Mucilaginibacter paludis DSM 18603: one gene and its partner. The protein of the gene in region 1 binds, or shares a complex with, the protein of each later gene. Links are inferred from orthologs where the notes say so. Each region holds a gene or a part of one and is shown in the gene's direction. Other genes may lie near its edges. The genes, in order: metK and groL.

Region 1 (7,494 bases):
AAGTGATATTATATTGCTTGCCCATTTCCTCTAAAATTGAAGCGCGAATGTTAACGCCCTCAACTCCAAAGAAAACTTTACCGCTACCTACTGTTATTGTGGCTATATTGTCTTCAGGCAATACAACTGTTTTAGAGTACGAAGGTATAGCCACAGGAACCGGATCTTCCGCTTTAAACTTGGCTGTCATGATGAAAAAGGTCAGCAATAGAAATGCAACATCGCACATGGCGGTCATATCTGTCACTGTGCTTTTTCGGGCTATCTTAACTCTGGGCATATTTAATTTTTAAATATCTTAATAAATATCAATTGCTACAGCAATGCATCAATTGAACCAGTTTTTAAACCGCGTTAAAACTTTTGCTGTTAATATAAACAGAAAGTATTAACGAACAACGTTCTTGTGTGATGCTGCAAATGTTTGCACGATGCTGAAACCAGTTTCGTCAATTGCATAAGTCAACTTGTCAATTTTAGATGTAAAGATGTTGTACATTACAATTGATATCGCTGAAGTACTGATACCTAAGAACGTGTTGATCAAAGCTTCAGAGATGTGTGAAGAAAGCTCAGACGCGTTAGGAGCACCAGCGGCACCCATGGTACGGAACGCACCAATCATACCCAATACTGTACCTAATAAGCCCATCAGCGTACCTAATGAAACCAATGTAGCAATAATGGTTAAGTTTTGCTCTAACATCGGCATTTCTAACGAAGTAGCTTCTTCGATATCTTTTTGAATAGCCAAAGTTTTTTGATCAACATCCAGGGCCGGCTCAAGTTCCATTTCGCGGTATTTTTTCAAACCTGATTTGATTACGTTAGCTACTGAACCTTTTTGTTTATCGCACTCTGCGCTTGCAGCGTCAATATTACCTGCATTTAAGAATGATTGTACTTTTTTAACGAAAGAATCTACACTACCGGTACCAGAAGCTTTACCGATAACAACAAGCCTTTCGATTGAAAAGGTAATTACCATTAATAAACAGCTTAAAATGATAGGTACAATGAAACCTCCTTTGTGAACCAATCCGAAAACGTCAACTGCTTCATTTGCCGGATCACCACCTTTATAGTGGCTGCTGTTTCCTAAGATGAAAATGTATACTAATATGCTTATACCGATACAGATAGGTATAGCCAGTGAGGAAAACATGCCCGATGCACTTGAGCTTTCTTTTTTAACGGTAGTTGGTTTTGGTGCGTTTGCCATTACTTTAAAATTTTAATTTTAGTTTTTAGTTTTATAAATATAAGTTAATTAAATGTGCTGCTTGGCCCGGATAGCAAATTTATAATTTAAATGCGTTAAAAAAACACTTTTTGCTATTCTTTATAATAAATTAATATTAATTACTCTTTATCTTAATTGGTGAATTAAAAACGTATTTAAATAAAAAAATTGCCCTTACTGAGACAATTTTTTACAATAGAAACCAATTTTTTTTACAATCGCAAGATTGATTTGAAAAAAAATTGTAACTAAAACAATTCTATTACGTCTAAGGCTGATATTTATTGTATTAAGGTGTTAAACTATCCGCCTGCTTTTTTGGCTTTATAGCCTTCGGCTTGCAAAAGCAACAAAATTTTATCCCTAAAGTCGCCTTGTATTAAAATCTCGCCATCTTTAACTGAGCCCCCTACACCACATTTCGACTTTAATTTTTTACCAAGCGCTTCAAGATCCTCCAGGGCGCCAATAAAGTCTGCTATCCGGGTTACCACCTTTCCGCCGCCTTTCCGGTCGAGATAAATTTTGATATTTTGCTGCCTGGGTGACTGAGTTTCGGCTTCCCCTCCATTATCATACTGATATTGAAAGTCGGGATCGGTTGAATACATGATACCCGAAATGTTTTTATTCTTTTTAGACATTATGATAGGTAACTACATTTTATAATTATTGCCAACAATAACTTTCAACGAATGTGGAATCACTTTTATTTCGGCCTCCTTACCCAGCATTTGCGGTTCGCCGTCTAAATGTACAGGCCCGGCTTCTTTTCGTTCTATTTTAATATGCTTTCCGCGGATAATCTCTACATAGCTCGAGCTCTCTGAGGTTTTGGTTAACATCCGCACCCCCATCTCCGGAAGCCGGTATACAGGGAACGGCTTGATAATACAAACATCGATAAGCCCGTCGTGCAGTGATGCACGGGGAGAGATATGTGCATTGTTACCATACTGGGACGAATTAGCGAAACTAAGCATAAAAGCTTCCCGATTGTATACCTTACCGTCGATATCGATATGGTAGGATTGTGATTTATATTTCGAGATCTCCTGTACGGACGACTTAAAATACGACCTAAACCCCCTGGTTCTACCATGCGAAAATACTTCGCTGATGTGGGCGTCAAAACCCATGCCGGCCATGTTAAAGAACCACTGATCATTGATCTTACAGCTGTCTATCTGCGCAACGCGACCGGTATTGATATTCTTTATAGCATCGGCAGTATCCAAAGGGATATTTAAAAACCGGGCGAGCCCGTTACCCGAGCCAAGCGGAATAATAGCCAGCACCTTATCGGTGCCCGCTATGGCCGAAGCTGTTTCATTAACGGTTCCATCGCCTCCAACAGCAACAATCAAATCGAATGATTTTGCACCCTCTTTTGATATTGCTGAGATCGGATTATCCAAAGTACTATAGGCGATCTCGTAATCAAACAATGCGCCGTCGAGATGCTTTTTTATAAGGTCTGGTACCTTATCTTTCGTTTTTCCGCCCGAAACCGGGTTTATAATAAATAATGCTTTCCTTTTCAACTATTTTATGCTTTCAACCGATCAAAAGTAGTTGTATTTTCTGCTTTTATAAAATTGTTTTAACTTCGCCGAACGAAAGTGGATTGATTTGAAAATGCTCTGGTAATCAGGGCCGGATTGCAACCACGTAAAAAAGTGCTAAACCCCGCTTCTTTTTTTACTCCAATCCTATCTGAAAGCCATTTTTGCTGTCTATTATACTAAATTTTCATTGTATGTCATACCTATTTACTTCAGAGTCGGTATCAGAAGGCCATCCTGATAAAGTTGCCGATCAAATATCCGACGCATTAATTGACAATTTCCTGGCATTTGATCCAGAATCTAAAGTAGCATGTGAAACATTAGTTACCACCGGGCAGGTAATTTTAGCCGGCGAGGTGAAATCAAAAACTTACCTGGATGTGCAAAAAATAGCCCGCGATGTAATTAACAAAATTGGCTATACCAAAGCCGAATATATGTTCGACGGAAGTTCTTGCGGTGTATTATCGGCTATTCATGAGCAATCTCCGGATATCAACCAGGGTGTTGACCGCCAATCCAAAGAAGAACAGGGGGCTGGCGACCAGGGCATGATGTTTGGCTACGCTACAGTTGAAACCGATAATTATATGCCGCTGGCGTTAGATATTGCTCACGCGATATTGATCACCCTGGCCGAGATACGCCGTGAAAATACCCAGGTAACCTATTTACGGCCCGACGCAAAATCGCAGGTTACGCTCGAGTACGATGATAATAACCAGCCTGTGCGCATTGATGCCATTGTGGTTTCAACCCAACATGATGATTTTGACGATGAGAAAATCATGCTGGAGCAGATCCGAAAAGACATTATCAGCATCTTAATTCCGCGCGTTAAAAGCAAATATCCTAAATACGAGCACTTTTTTAACGACGATATTAAATACCACATTAACCCAACCGGAAAGTTTGTGATAGGAGGCCCCCACGGTGATACTGGCTTAACCGGCCGGAAAATTATTGTGGATACCTACGGCGGCAAAGGCGCCCATGGTGGTGGCGCTTTTTCTGGTAAAGATCCATCCAAGGTTGACCGCTCCGCGGCGTATGCTACCCGCCACATTGCTAAAAATTTAGTAGCCGCCGGCGTTTGCGATGAGGTTCTGGTACAAGTATCATACGCCATTGGCGTGGCACAGCCGATGGGCATTTACGTAAATACCTATGGAACTGCCAAAGTTAAATTAACCGACGGCCAAATTGCCCAAAAGGTTGAGGCGATATTTGACATGACGCCCTACGCAATTGAAACACGTTTTAAGCTTCGTAACCCCATTTATTTAGAAACTGCCGCTTACGGGCACTTTGGTAAACCTCACCAAACGGTTAGTAAAACCTTTACTTTACCCGATGGTACTGCCAAAACAATGGAGGTTGAATTATTTACCTGGGAAAAGCTGGACTATACTGATAAGGTTAAAGCCGCATTCGGTATTTAACTTCTATAAACATGCTATCGAGCTTCCGTGATCACGGGAGCTTTTTTTATGTCCCATTGCTGCCATTTGGTACTGGTATTTTTTTAAACTTGGCTTAATATAAATCATGTAAATTGTGAATACATTTATACTAATAAGTGATCTACAATTACATGCCAAACCTAACCAAACTCAAGCACATATGTTTTGTGTTGCTCTCTTTTTTATCGGGAGCCGCCATGGCCCAATACGAAAATCCTCTTCCGGTTGATCCTAATGTAAAAGTGGGTAAGCTGCCTAATGGCTTTACTTATTATGTACGTAAAAATGTGGAGCCTAAAAACCGTGCTATTTTATATTTGGCAACCAAAATAGGCTCTGTTTTGGAGGATGATAATCAACGGGGGGTGGCTCACTTTGTTGAACACATGGGCTTTGACGGAACAACCCATTATCCCAAAAACGAATTAATTAATTACCTGCAAAAAGCTGGCGTACGCTTTGGCGCCGACATAAATGCCTTCACCAGTTTTGACGAAACAGTTTACCAATTGCCCATACCCACAGACGATCCGTCGATTTTAAGCAACGGCATTCAAATTATCAGGGATTGGGCACAGGAGGCCACGCTGGATCCGGCGGAGATTGACAAAGAACGGAATGTTATATTAGAGGAAAAGCGACTGAGAAGCGGCAGTGGAGAGAGGATTAACGGCAAGATATATCCGTTAGTTTTAAACAACTCAAGGTATGGCAAACGCATGCCCATTGGTACAGAGGATGTACTAACCGCTGTTAAGCCTGAAACAATTAAACAATTTTACCACGATTGGTACCGGCCAGACCTGGAAGCCATTATTGCCGTAGGCGATTTTGATGTAGATAAAATTGTACAAACCATTAAAGACAAATTTAGCGATCTTAAAAACCCTGAAAACGAAAAGGAAAGAACAGTATATCATGTATCGCTTACAGACGGCCATCAGTTTGGAGTAATAACAGATCAAGAGCATCGCGGAACTTCTGCCGAAATATTATTGAAGCGCCAGGCTACGGTTATGCGTACCGAAGCCGATTACATCAACAATATTACACTATCGATGTTTAACATATTGATTCAAAGCCGCTATCGCGAATTAAAAATCTCCGGCAATCCAGAAATTGCAAACACCTCGGCAGGGGTAAAATTATATCCCGGCGGCATCAACGTTTATGATGCACACGTCGGCACGGTGCCACAAAACCTTGAAGCGAGTTTAAAAAGCATCTGGCGCGAATCCGTTAAGGCAGCTAAGTTCGGTTTTACACATGATGAATTTGTTAAAGCCTACAGAACCTTTTACGGATCGAAAACCTACGCTTATCAGCATCGCGACAAAATCACATCGGCGACTTATGTTAATCAATATTTAAACAATTTTTTGAGAGGCGATGCTATTCCGGGCGAATGGGAGGATATGAAACTAACCGAATACCTGTTACCCAAAATCAGTTTACTGAGTGTCGATCAATTTTGTAATCAATATATTTCAAGCTCCAACAGGGATATTATCATTTTGGGGGCAGAAAAAGATAAGGATGAACTGCCGGATATGCAAACCGTGGAAGGCTGGTTAAACGATGTATTAAAAGAAGATATTGCAGTGCCAACAGATGCTGATGTTAAAAACCAACCGTTGATAGCCAAAAAACCGTCTAAAAGCAAAATCACATCTCAAAAATTGATAGACGGTATTCACGTTACAGAGCTTGTTCTGAGCAACGGCTTAAAAGTAGCTATTAAGCCAACCCACTTTGAAAATAGTTTGATCCGCTTTACATCATTTGGCATTGGCGGTACTGATCCGTATGATCAGGGTACCGACCGTTTATCAGCTGTAACCTCGGCAGCAATTATCAAAGCCGGGGGCTTAGGCGACTTTACGGCTACGCAGCTGAAACAATTTCTCGAAAATCATCAGGTCATAGTTAGCCCCTACATCGATAGATACTTTGAGGGTATTGCCGGCACTTGTACTACCCGAAACCTGGAAATTGCGTTACAAATGATTAACCAGTACTTTACCAATCCGCGTAAAGACTCATTGGCCTATAACACTTATTTAAATAAACTTAAAACAGCCGCTGCTAACCGCAGCCCAGATAACGATTCAGTGGCGAAGGGCCGCAACTTAAATGAGATCAGCTTAAACCGGGTGTATGATATTTATAAAGAGCGCTTTTGCAATGCCGCCGATTTCACTTTTGTTTTTGTTGGCGATCTGGATGTTAAGGATATTGTCCCTTTATTAGAACGCTATTTGGGTTCATTGCCATCAACCAGCCATCCGGACAATTATGCAACCGTAAAACCCGCGCCATTTATCCGGAAATCAAAAATCACTTACTCCGGCATCGAGCCAAAGGCCAATGTAACCCTGCGCTTTTTGGGAAATTATAACTACAGCAATGAAAACAACACCCAACTACAGGCACTAACCGAGGTACTTAAAATACGCCTGGTTGAACGCCTTCGCTTGCAGGAAAGGGCAATTTATCATACAGATGTGTATTATAACATAACTACCGTACCCAACAGCCGGTTTACATTTACAATTAATTTTGTTTGCGCCCCCCAGAATGTGGAGAAACTAAGCATGGACGCTTTAGATGAGATTACTCAGATTAAAAATACTGGCCCGGATGCGGTTAATGTTGAAAAGTACAAGGCTGCCCGGAAACGTTTAATGGAAACTCAGCTCAACAATAACACCTTTTGGCTCAATTACCTTTCTCAACAATACGTTAATCAAGCGGATGCGACCGAAGTGCTCAACTATGCAGCAATGGCAGACCAGGTTACGCCCGAAAGCATCAAAACATGGGCTAACAAATATTTAACAACCGAAAACTATGAGCGCAGGCTGGTTTTACCGGAAACAGCTAAAAAATAATTTTTTTTAACGTTCCCTATTCGCCTATTTTGCACCATGCATAATCCCGAAGAAAATCCCTGGAAAATCACTTCCGAAAGCGCTATTTATGATAACCCCTGGATTAATGTAACGGAATACCAGGTGCTTAATCCTGCTGGCAATCCGGGTATTTACGGAAAGATTCACTTTAAAAACCTGGCCATTGGCGTTTTACCGCTCGACGATGAACTGAACACCTACCTGGTAGGCCAATACCGTTTCCCGCTTAACCAATATAGCTGGGAGATGCCCGAAGGGGGCGGGGCTTTTGATGCCACTCCTTTGGCGTCCGCACAACGGGAGCTTTT
Region 2 (7,626 bases), 1.3 Mb from region 1 along the record:
TCTTTAATTGAAAAAGAATCGGATTTGATACGTAAGGCGCTAAAAAAGCATAAAGGTAAACGTAAACTTGCCGCCCAGGAGTTGGGTATTTCTGAGCGTACCTTATATCGTAAAATAAAAGAATTAAATTTGTAATATTGATTAGATGAGGAAGAGCCTGTTTTTTTTATTAGTTGTTCCCCTGCTGCTGGTCAGTCAGTCGTGTTCGTACAGGTTGAGTTTGGATGGCGCCTCTATACCGCCCGAACTTAAAACTATTAATGTGATGTTTTTTGAAAACACCGCACCATTGGTTGTAAATAACATGAGCCAGTTATTTACCGAAGCTTTAAAGGAGCGAATCAGGTCGCAAACAAGTTTAAGCCTGGTTAGGGGAGAGGCCGATGCTACCATGGAAGGACAGATAACCGGTTATACTATTGCACCAGCTGCCATACAGGCTACCAGCGATAACAGGCAACCAATAGCAGGCCAAACACGCCTTAGTATTACTGTAAAGGCAAAATATACCAATATTGCCAATAAGAAATATAATTTCGAAGAGTCTTTTACCCGGTTTAAAGACTTTTCCGGCGAAATTGCCCCGGTTGAGCAATCATTGATAGCCGATATCAACAAACAATTAACCGAAGATATTTTTAACAGGGCTTTTGCAAATTGGTAAGCAATTCGTAGTTTCAACAACGTGGAGCAAATTTTGAATATAGAACAAAAAGTTTTTTTTTCTGATATACTGGCCAACCCGGATCAGTTGAGTGCTACCCATGCCTTGCAATTAGCAAATTTGGCAGAGCTATATCCACAAAGCGGTATTTTACATGCCCTGCTTGCGCGTTCCGCAAAGGTTAATCATCCGGATGGATTTCAGCAGCAACTCAAAGTAGCCGCAGTTTACGCTACCGACAGGAGTGTGTTGTATAACCTGGTAAATCACCCTGAATATTTTGCTGCCGCCCCGTCGTCGCAAGTAGTTAAGCCGCTGGAAGAGTCTGAACCTCAAAATGAACCATCTACTTACTATTTTCACGATCCTCATGGCCGGGTTGACGGGGACGCAGAGATTGATGACGAAATTTTTGACGAGATAACGCCTATAGAGGATATTCAAATCAATCCGGATAGTACGCAGCCTGAAACTTCAGGAGCTGATAGCAATAAGTTGGAAGATCTGATTATGGCGCAATATGGCTGGCCAGATCGTAATCAAACCAACCCGGAAACCGATAGCCGTAGAGAAAATGGCCAGGATGAAAAAAAAGAATACTCCTTATCAAATTCTGATTTTAAAAATCGCATGTCTTTGTCGACCGACGATGGGGCCGAACTTCAGTTAGAGGATGACGAGCAGCAGGAGGAAAATGAGATAACCGCCGCCGCCGATGAATTTACCGGGCCGCATAGCATGGGCACCGAAGACGATTTAAGGGTATCCAAATACAACGATGATAAGATGCCCTACAGCTTTATGTGGTGGCTTGATAAAACCCGTAAGGAGCATGCAACCAATAACCAACCTTATGCGCCTTACAAACCTTCGGTCTACCACGAAAACCGGTTGATTGTTTCGGAAGAATTACAACAGCAGTATTATGAGAATATTTTTCATACTACCGCAGCCGAAGAGTTGGAGAAAAGTACCGTAAAGCCGGAGGTTGAAACCAAAAGGAAAGAGGACGAAATTATTGAGCGCTTTATACAGGAAGATCCCCAAATAAAGGCACCAAGCAATGATACCCTTGATAATGAAAACAAGGCCAAGAAGAGTGCCGAAGATGAGGGCGAGATGGTGTCAGAAACTTTGGCCCGGATATATGTAGATCAAATGCTGTATCAAAAGGCTATTTCAACCTACCAAAAATTATTGTTGAAATTTCCGGAAAAAAGCAGTTACTTTGCGGCCCAGATTAAATTGTTAGAGAAAAGATCAACTAAATAAAAGTAAAATGTATTTATTAGTAATTATTGCCATTATTGTTTGTGCTTTATTAGGCCTTATCGTTTTAATACAAAACCCTAAGGGTGGTGGCTTATCATCCAATTTTTCAAGCTCATCACAACTTTTGGGAGTGCAAAAAACTGGTGATATCCTTGAAAAAGGTACATGGATATTGGCTATAGCCCTGATTGTGTTATCGTTAGCTATCAATGTGATTGGCAAAGGCGGTAGCGGCAAAGTTGAAAACGTTAACCAGGAGCAAATTGACAAGGCATCAAGGCCGAGTACACCAACAAACGCCCCTGCAACTTTACCAGGTTTAGAAAAGAAAAAATAAGAGCATCCGCTCTATAAAATATCGAGGACTTAAGAACACGTTTCTTAAGTCCTTTTTTATTTTAGTTTACTGCCATCATGGCACGGCTATGTTAACCCGGCGTTAACTTTATTTTGCTGTTAATGCAATTTTGACAAAGCATCGGTCAATATGTACTAATAAGTGGTGGTGGCATAATTAGTGTGCTCTACCCGGTATAATTCAATAACCATAATACAAATTAAAATAAATAACTATGTCGTTAAACATTAAACCTCTTGGAGATAGAGTAGTAGTAGAAGCTGCTGCTGCCGAAGAAAAAACTGCGTCTGGTATCATCATCCCAGATACTGCTAAAGAAAAACCTCAAGTTGGAACTATAGTAGCCGTTGGTCCGGGCAGGGCTGCAGATACCGGAACTGTTATTGCTCCTACTGTAAAAGTTGGTGATAAGGTTTTATATGGCAAATATGCTGGTACCGAAACTTCATACGAAGGTAAGGAGTATTTAATTATGCGCGAATCTGACATTTACGCAGTACTTTAATTATTGACTTATTGAATAATCGAATGATCGATTGATCCTCGATTATACCCAATAAAACAAATCAATAATTCACTAAATCAATAATTCAAAATTAAAAAAGAAGAAGATGGCAAAAATTGTTAAATACAATGTAGAAGCACGCGACGCCTTAAAACGCGGTGTTGATATTTTAGCTAACGCGGTTAAAGTAACCTTAGGTCCTAAAGGTCGTAACGTAATTATCGACAAAAAATTTGGTTCGCCAATTATCACCAAGGATGGTGTAACTGTAGCTAAAGAAATTGAATTGAAAGATTCTTTAGAAAATATGGGTGCCCAAATGGTGAAGGAAGTAGCTTCAAAAACTGCTGATATTGCTGGTGATGGTACTACTACTGCAACCGTATTAGCTCAGGCTATTGTAACCGCTGGTATTAAAAACGTAGCAGCCGGTGCTAACCCTATGGATTTGAAACGCGGTATTGACAAAGCTGTTGAAGCTGTTGTTAAAAACCTGCAGACTCAATCACAAACTGTTGGCGAAGACAATAATAAAATTAAACAAGTTGCTTCTATCTCTGCTAATAACGACGAAATTATCGGTTCGTTAATTGCCGAAGCTATGGCTAAGGTTGGTAAAGATGGTGTAATTACTGTTGAAGAAGCCAAAGGTACTGAAACAGAAGTTAAAACTGTTGAAGGTATGCAGTTTGACCGTGGTTACTTATCACCGTACTTTGTAACCAACGCTGATAAAATGGAAGTTGAGTTGGAAAACCCATACATCCTGATCTACGACAAAAAGATTTCTTCGATGAAGGAATTATTGCCTATCCTTGAAAAACAAGTACAAACCGGCAAACCATTATTAATTATTGCTGAAGATTTAGATGGCGAAGCATTAGCTACTTTAGTGGTTAACAAAATCCGTGGTTCACTAAAAGTTGCAGCTGTTAAGGCTCCTGGCTTTGGCGACCGTAGAAAAGCTATGCTGGAAGATATCGCTATCTTAACAGGTGGTACTGTAATTTCTGAAGAAAGAGGTTACAAATTGGAAAATGCTGATTTAACTTACTTAGGTACTGCCGAGAAAATTGTTATCGATAAAGATAACACTACCGTAATTAACGGTTCGGGCGGAACAGAAGAAATTAAAGCCCGTGTTAACCAAATCAAATCTCAAATCGAATCAACTACATCTGATTACGATAAAGAAAAATTACAAGAGCGTTTAGCTAAACTATCTGGTGGTGTTGCTGTACTTTACGTTGGTGCTGCATCAGAAGTTGAAATGAAAGAAAAGAAAGACCGTGTTGACGATGCTTTACATGCAACCCGCGCTGCGGTTGAAGAAGGTATTGTTGCCGGTGGTGGTGTTGCTTTCATCCGTGCTGTTGAAGCTTTAACTGACCTTAAAGGTGCTAACGAAGACGAAAATACTGGTATCCAGATTATCCGTCGCGCTATCGAAGAGCCTCTGCGTCAGATCTGCGAAAACGCCGGTATCGAAGGATCAATCGTAGTTCAGAAAGTTAAAGAAGGAACTGCTGATTTTGGTTACAACGCACGTACCGATAAATACGAAAACCTGATTGCTGCCGGTGTTATTGATCCTACTAAAGTAGGCCGTGTAGCTTTACAAAACGCCGCTTCTATAGCTGCCATGTTGTTAACCACCGAGTGTGTGTTAGCTGATGACACTGAAGAAGATAAAGGTGGCCATGGTATGCCTCCAATGGGTGGCGGCATGGGCGGTATGATGTAATCAAATACCGCTTCGCCCCTGGTGAAGTAAATATAGAACCCCTGTTCAGTTTTCTGAACAGGGGTTTTTTTATGGCGATTAAGCCTATCTTGAAAATCACTGTCAGACAGATAAATTATGAGATAAAACAGGTGATAAAGCAACTGTTATATCTTTTATGAGCCATAAAAAAGGTATTTGTACTTAAAGGGCACACTATTTGATTATTGACGGGTATGAAGGCGATAGGCAAAAAAACTAAATATGTATCTAACCGAATTATAGGTTGGGCCATTATTGAAGGACCACAATTATTTGTAACTCTATTTAGATAAGAATACCTTTATGGTATGATAGATACCACAAAGAAAGCTTCTGATAGTAGTATAGATTTATATCACACGGCCTACGCCTGGCTTGTCAATAATGGCGCTCGTATTTTTTTCGGTCTCGTCGTTTTTTGTGTCGGCCTTTGGGTTATCAGGTTCCTCAAAAAAAGGTTGCGCGGGCAAATGTCCCGTAAACAAATCCACTCCTCTTTACAGCCATTCTTTTTAAGTTTATCTATTACGCTATTATACGTACTGCTGGTTGTTGTGGTAATGGAAATTATGGGCATTGAGCTCACTATTTTCACAGCAGTTATTGGTGCTGGCAGTGTTGCCGCCGGTTTAGCCTTATCCGGTACTTTACAAAATTTTGCCGGCGGGGTGCTTATTCTGATGCTTAAGCCATTTACTTTGGATGACAATATTGTAGCCCAGGGAGTTGACGGTGTGGTAACAGCCATCGAAGTTTTTTATACCGAGGTATTAACTACCGATAATAAGGCAGTGATTATCCCGAACGGCAAATTATTTAACGAGGTTATCATCAACGTTACCCGCGAAGGTAAACGCCGCTTGGATATCGACCTGAAGCTTACTTACGTTATTGATGTTGAGCAGGTTAAGCTGATTATTGCTAATGCCATTAAACAAACCCCGGATATATTGACCGAACGCGTGCCCTGTATTGGCATATCTGCACTCGAAATTGACGGGATAAAAATAAGCACGCAGGTTTGGGTGCTCACCAACAAATATATATCCGTAAAATTCGCCCTACAGGAACGCATTATTAAGGATCTTAAAGCCGCAGGTATTAAATTACCAGGAACCTGATTTAAATTTTTTGCCTTGCCTTGAGTTCCAGGTAACGGTTAATGGTATTCACGGTTAAATTTTGCGGGGTACTTAAAATAGATTGTATACCATAACGGGCCAATTCTTTTACAATCAGTTTCTTCTCGTAAGCAAATTTTTCGGCAACGGTTTTAATGTAGATACCTTCCACATTCTCGGCTGGTTGTTCGCTTAATTTCTTCAGTTCTGTATTCTCAAAAAATACAACAACCAGTAAATGGAATTTTGCTATCCTTTTTAAAAAAGGCAACTGCCTTTGCAGAGCAGACATACTCTCAAAATTGGTGAAAAAAACAACCAGGCTCCTTTGTTTCAACGTTCCGCGTATGGTGGTATACAGCAGCTCCATGTTGGTTTCCAGGTAGCGCGTTTTCTCTTTATATAAAACCTCCATTATTTTATTCAGCTGGGTAGGCCTGCGTTCGGCGGGTATTATAGCTCCTTTTTTCTCGGATATGGTAATTAACCCCGCCTTATCTTCTTTTAACAAGGCTACGCTTGATAATACCAGGCTGGCATTAATGGCATAGTCAAGCAGGCTTAAACCATCAAACGGCATTTTCATGGAGCGCGATTTATCGATTACACAATATACGTGCTGCGATTTTTCGTCGGTATAATTATTGACCATCAAATCGCCGCGCCGCGCCGATGCCTTCCAGTTCAGCGTACGGTAGTCATCGCCTGCTACATAGTTTTTAATTTGCTCAAACTCCATGCTGTTACCCAGGCGCCGTATTTTTTTGATGCCATACTCGTTCAGCCGGTTTGAAATAGCCATCAGCTCATACTTACGCATCTGTAAAAAAGATGGATAAACGGGCAGGGTTTCCACCTGCTCAATGTTGTAGCGCCGGTTAATTAAGCCTATCGGCGATTGCACGTAAACGCGTATGGCGCCAAACTCATATTCGCCTCGCCTGGTTGGCCTTAGCTGGTAATTAAGCAGTTTATGCTGCCGCGATATGAGGCCGGTTTTAAACCATACATCCCGTTTTTGGAACTGGTGCGGTATTTCGTCAATAATACCAACGCTGATGTTAAATGGATAAAAATTCTCTACATAAATTCCTATTTCGTTATCGTCGCCATTGCTTAATCGCTCCGGTGCATGCCTGCGTGCAAAAATGCCTTTGGGTAGGCGGTAAAGCATCCAAATATCAATTACAAATAATAAAACGAGCGTAAAGAAAAACAGGGAAGGGATATCTCCTAACCATGGAAAAAAGAAGGATAATAAATAAAGTACTACCGCGCAGCCCAGGCCGGTAAATAGCCGGCTGGTTAAAAATAAATTTTTGTAATACAGGTTAAAAATTGATTTCACCTATCTGGGTATTTCTATTTTCTGGATAATCTGGGCTACTACTTCGTCGGGTGTTACACCTTCCATTTCTTTGTCGGGCGTCAGCATAATGCGGTGCCTTAATACAGCAGGGGTTACCCCAATAATATCTTCTGGCGTTATAAAGTCTCGGCCCTTCATGGCGGCCAATGCCTTGGCGCTGTTCACCACCGCTAACGATGCGCGTGGCGAGCCACCCAGGAAAAGCGATTTATGGCTGCGGGTTTCGTGAATTATCTTGGCCACAAACTCCAGTAACTTAGGCTCAACATACAGGCCGCGTACCTGCTGGCGTAAGGCGACAATATCCTGAGCACTTAAAACGGGCACAATTTCGGCCAGCTGATCAACCGTTTTATGCTGGTGCTGCTGATTTAAAATCAAGATCTCATCTTCTAACGATGGGTATTTTACTTCTATCTTAAACAAAAATCTATCCAGTTGGGCTTCGGGTAAACGATAGGTACCTTCCTGCTCAACCGGATTTTGGGTGGCCAGTACAATAAAGGGCTCCGTCATTTGATAGCTGTGCCCATCTATAGTTACCTGGCGCTCCTCCATCACCTCAAACAAAG

Evidence for each region.
Region 2: the proteins of metK (region 1) and groL are in contact, whole or in part, in a cryo-EM structure (PDB 8P4O), measured with the Escherichia coli proteins. The link is inferred for Mucilaginibacter paludis DSM 18603 from one-to-one orthologs.

The regions. Positions count from the first base shown.
Region 1 is NZ_CM001403.1:3,640,665-3,648,158, forward strand. What follows is about bases 2,306-5,127. They hold metK (methionine adenosyltransferase), read left to right. Parts: upstream 2,306-3,002; coding sequence 3,003-4,253; downstream 4,254-5,127. Other genes in these bases: MUCPA_RS15450 (diacylglycerol/lipid kinase family protein), read right to left, coding at 2,306-2,787; MUCPA_RS15460 (M16 family metallopeptidase), read left to right, coding at 4,472-5,127. Outside these bases: MUCPA_RS15435 (ExbD/TolR family protein), read right to left, coding at 1-238; MUCPA_RS15440 (MotA/TolQ/ExbB proton channel family protein), read right to left, coding at 389-1,222; MUCPA_RS15445 (translation initiation factor), read right to left, coding at 1,546-1,887; more of MUCPA_RS15450, read right to left, coding at 1,900-2,305; more of MUCPA_RS15460, read left to right, coding at 5,128-7,165; MUCPA_RS15465 (NUDIX domain-containing protein), read left to right, coding at 7,202-7,494. UniProt on the Escherichia coli protein: Catalyzes the formation of S-adenosylmethionine (AdoMet) from methionine and ATP.
Region 2 is NZ_CM001403.1:4,899,902-4,907,527, forward strand. The notes cover bases 2,271-5,224. They hold groL (chaperonin GroEL), read left to right. Parts: upstream 2,271-2,905; coding sequence 2,906-4,543; downstream 4,544-5,224. Other genes in these bases: secG (preprotein translocase subunit SecG), read left to right, coding at 2,271-2,273; groES (co-chaperone GroES), read left to right, coding at 2,509-2,799; MUCPA_RS20740 (mechanosensitive ion channel family protein), read left to right, coding at 5,035-5,224. Outside these bases: MUCPA_RS20710 (sigma-54 interaction domain-containing protein), read left to right, coding at 1-135; MUCPA_RS20715 (LptE family protein), read left to right, coding at 146-664; MUCPA_RS36295 (hypothetical protein), read left to right, coding at 698-1,936; more of secG, read left to right, coding at 1,944-2,270; more of MUCPA_RS20740, read left to right, coding at 5,225-5,685; MUCPA_RS20745 (DUF58 domain-containing protein), read right to left, coding at 5,687-7,033; MUCPA_RS20750 (AAA family ATPase), read right to left, coding at 7,034-7,626.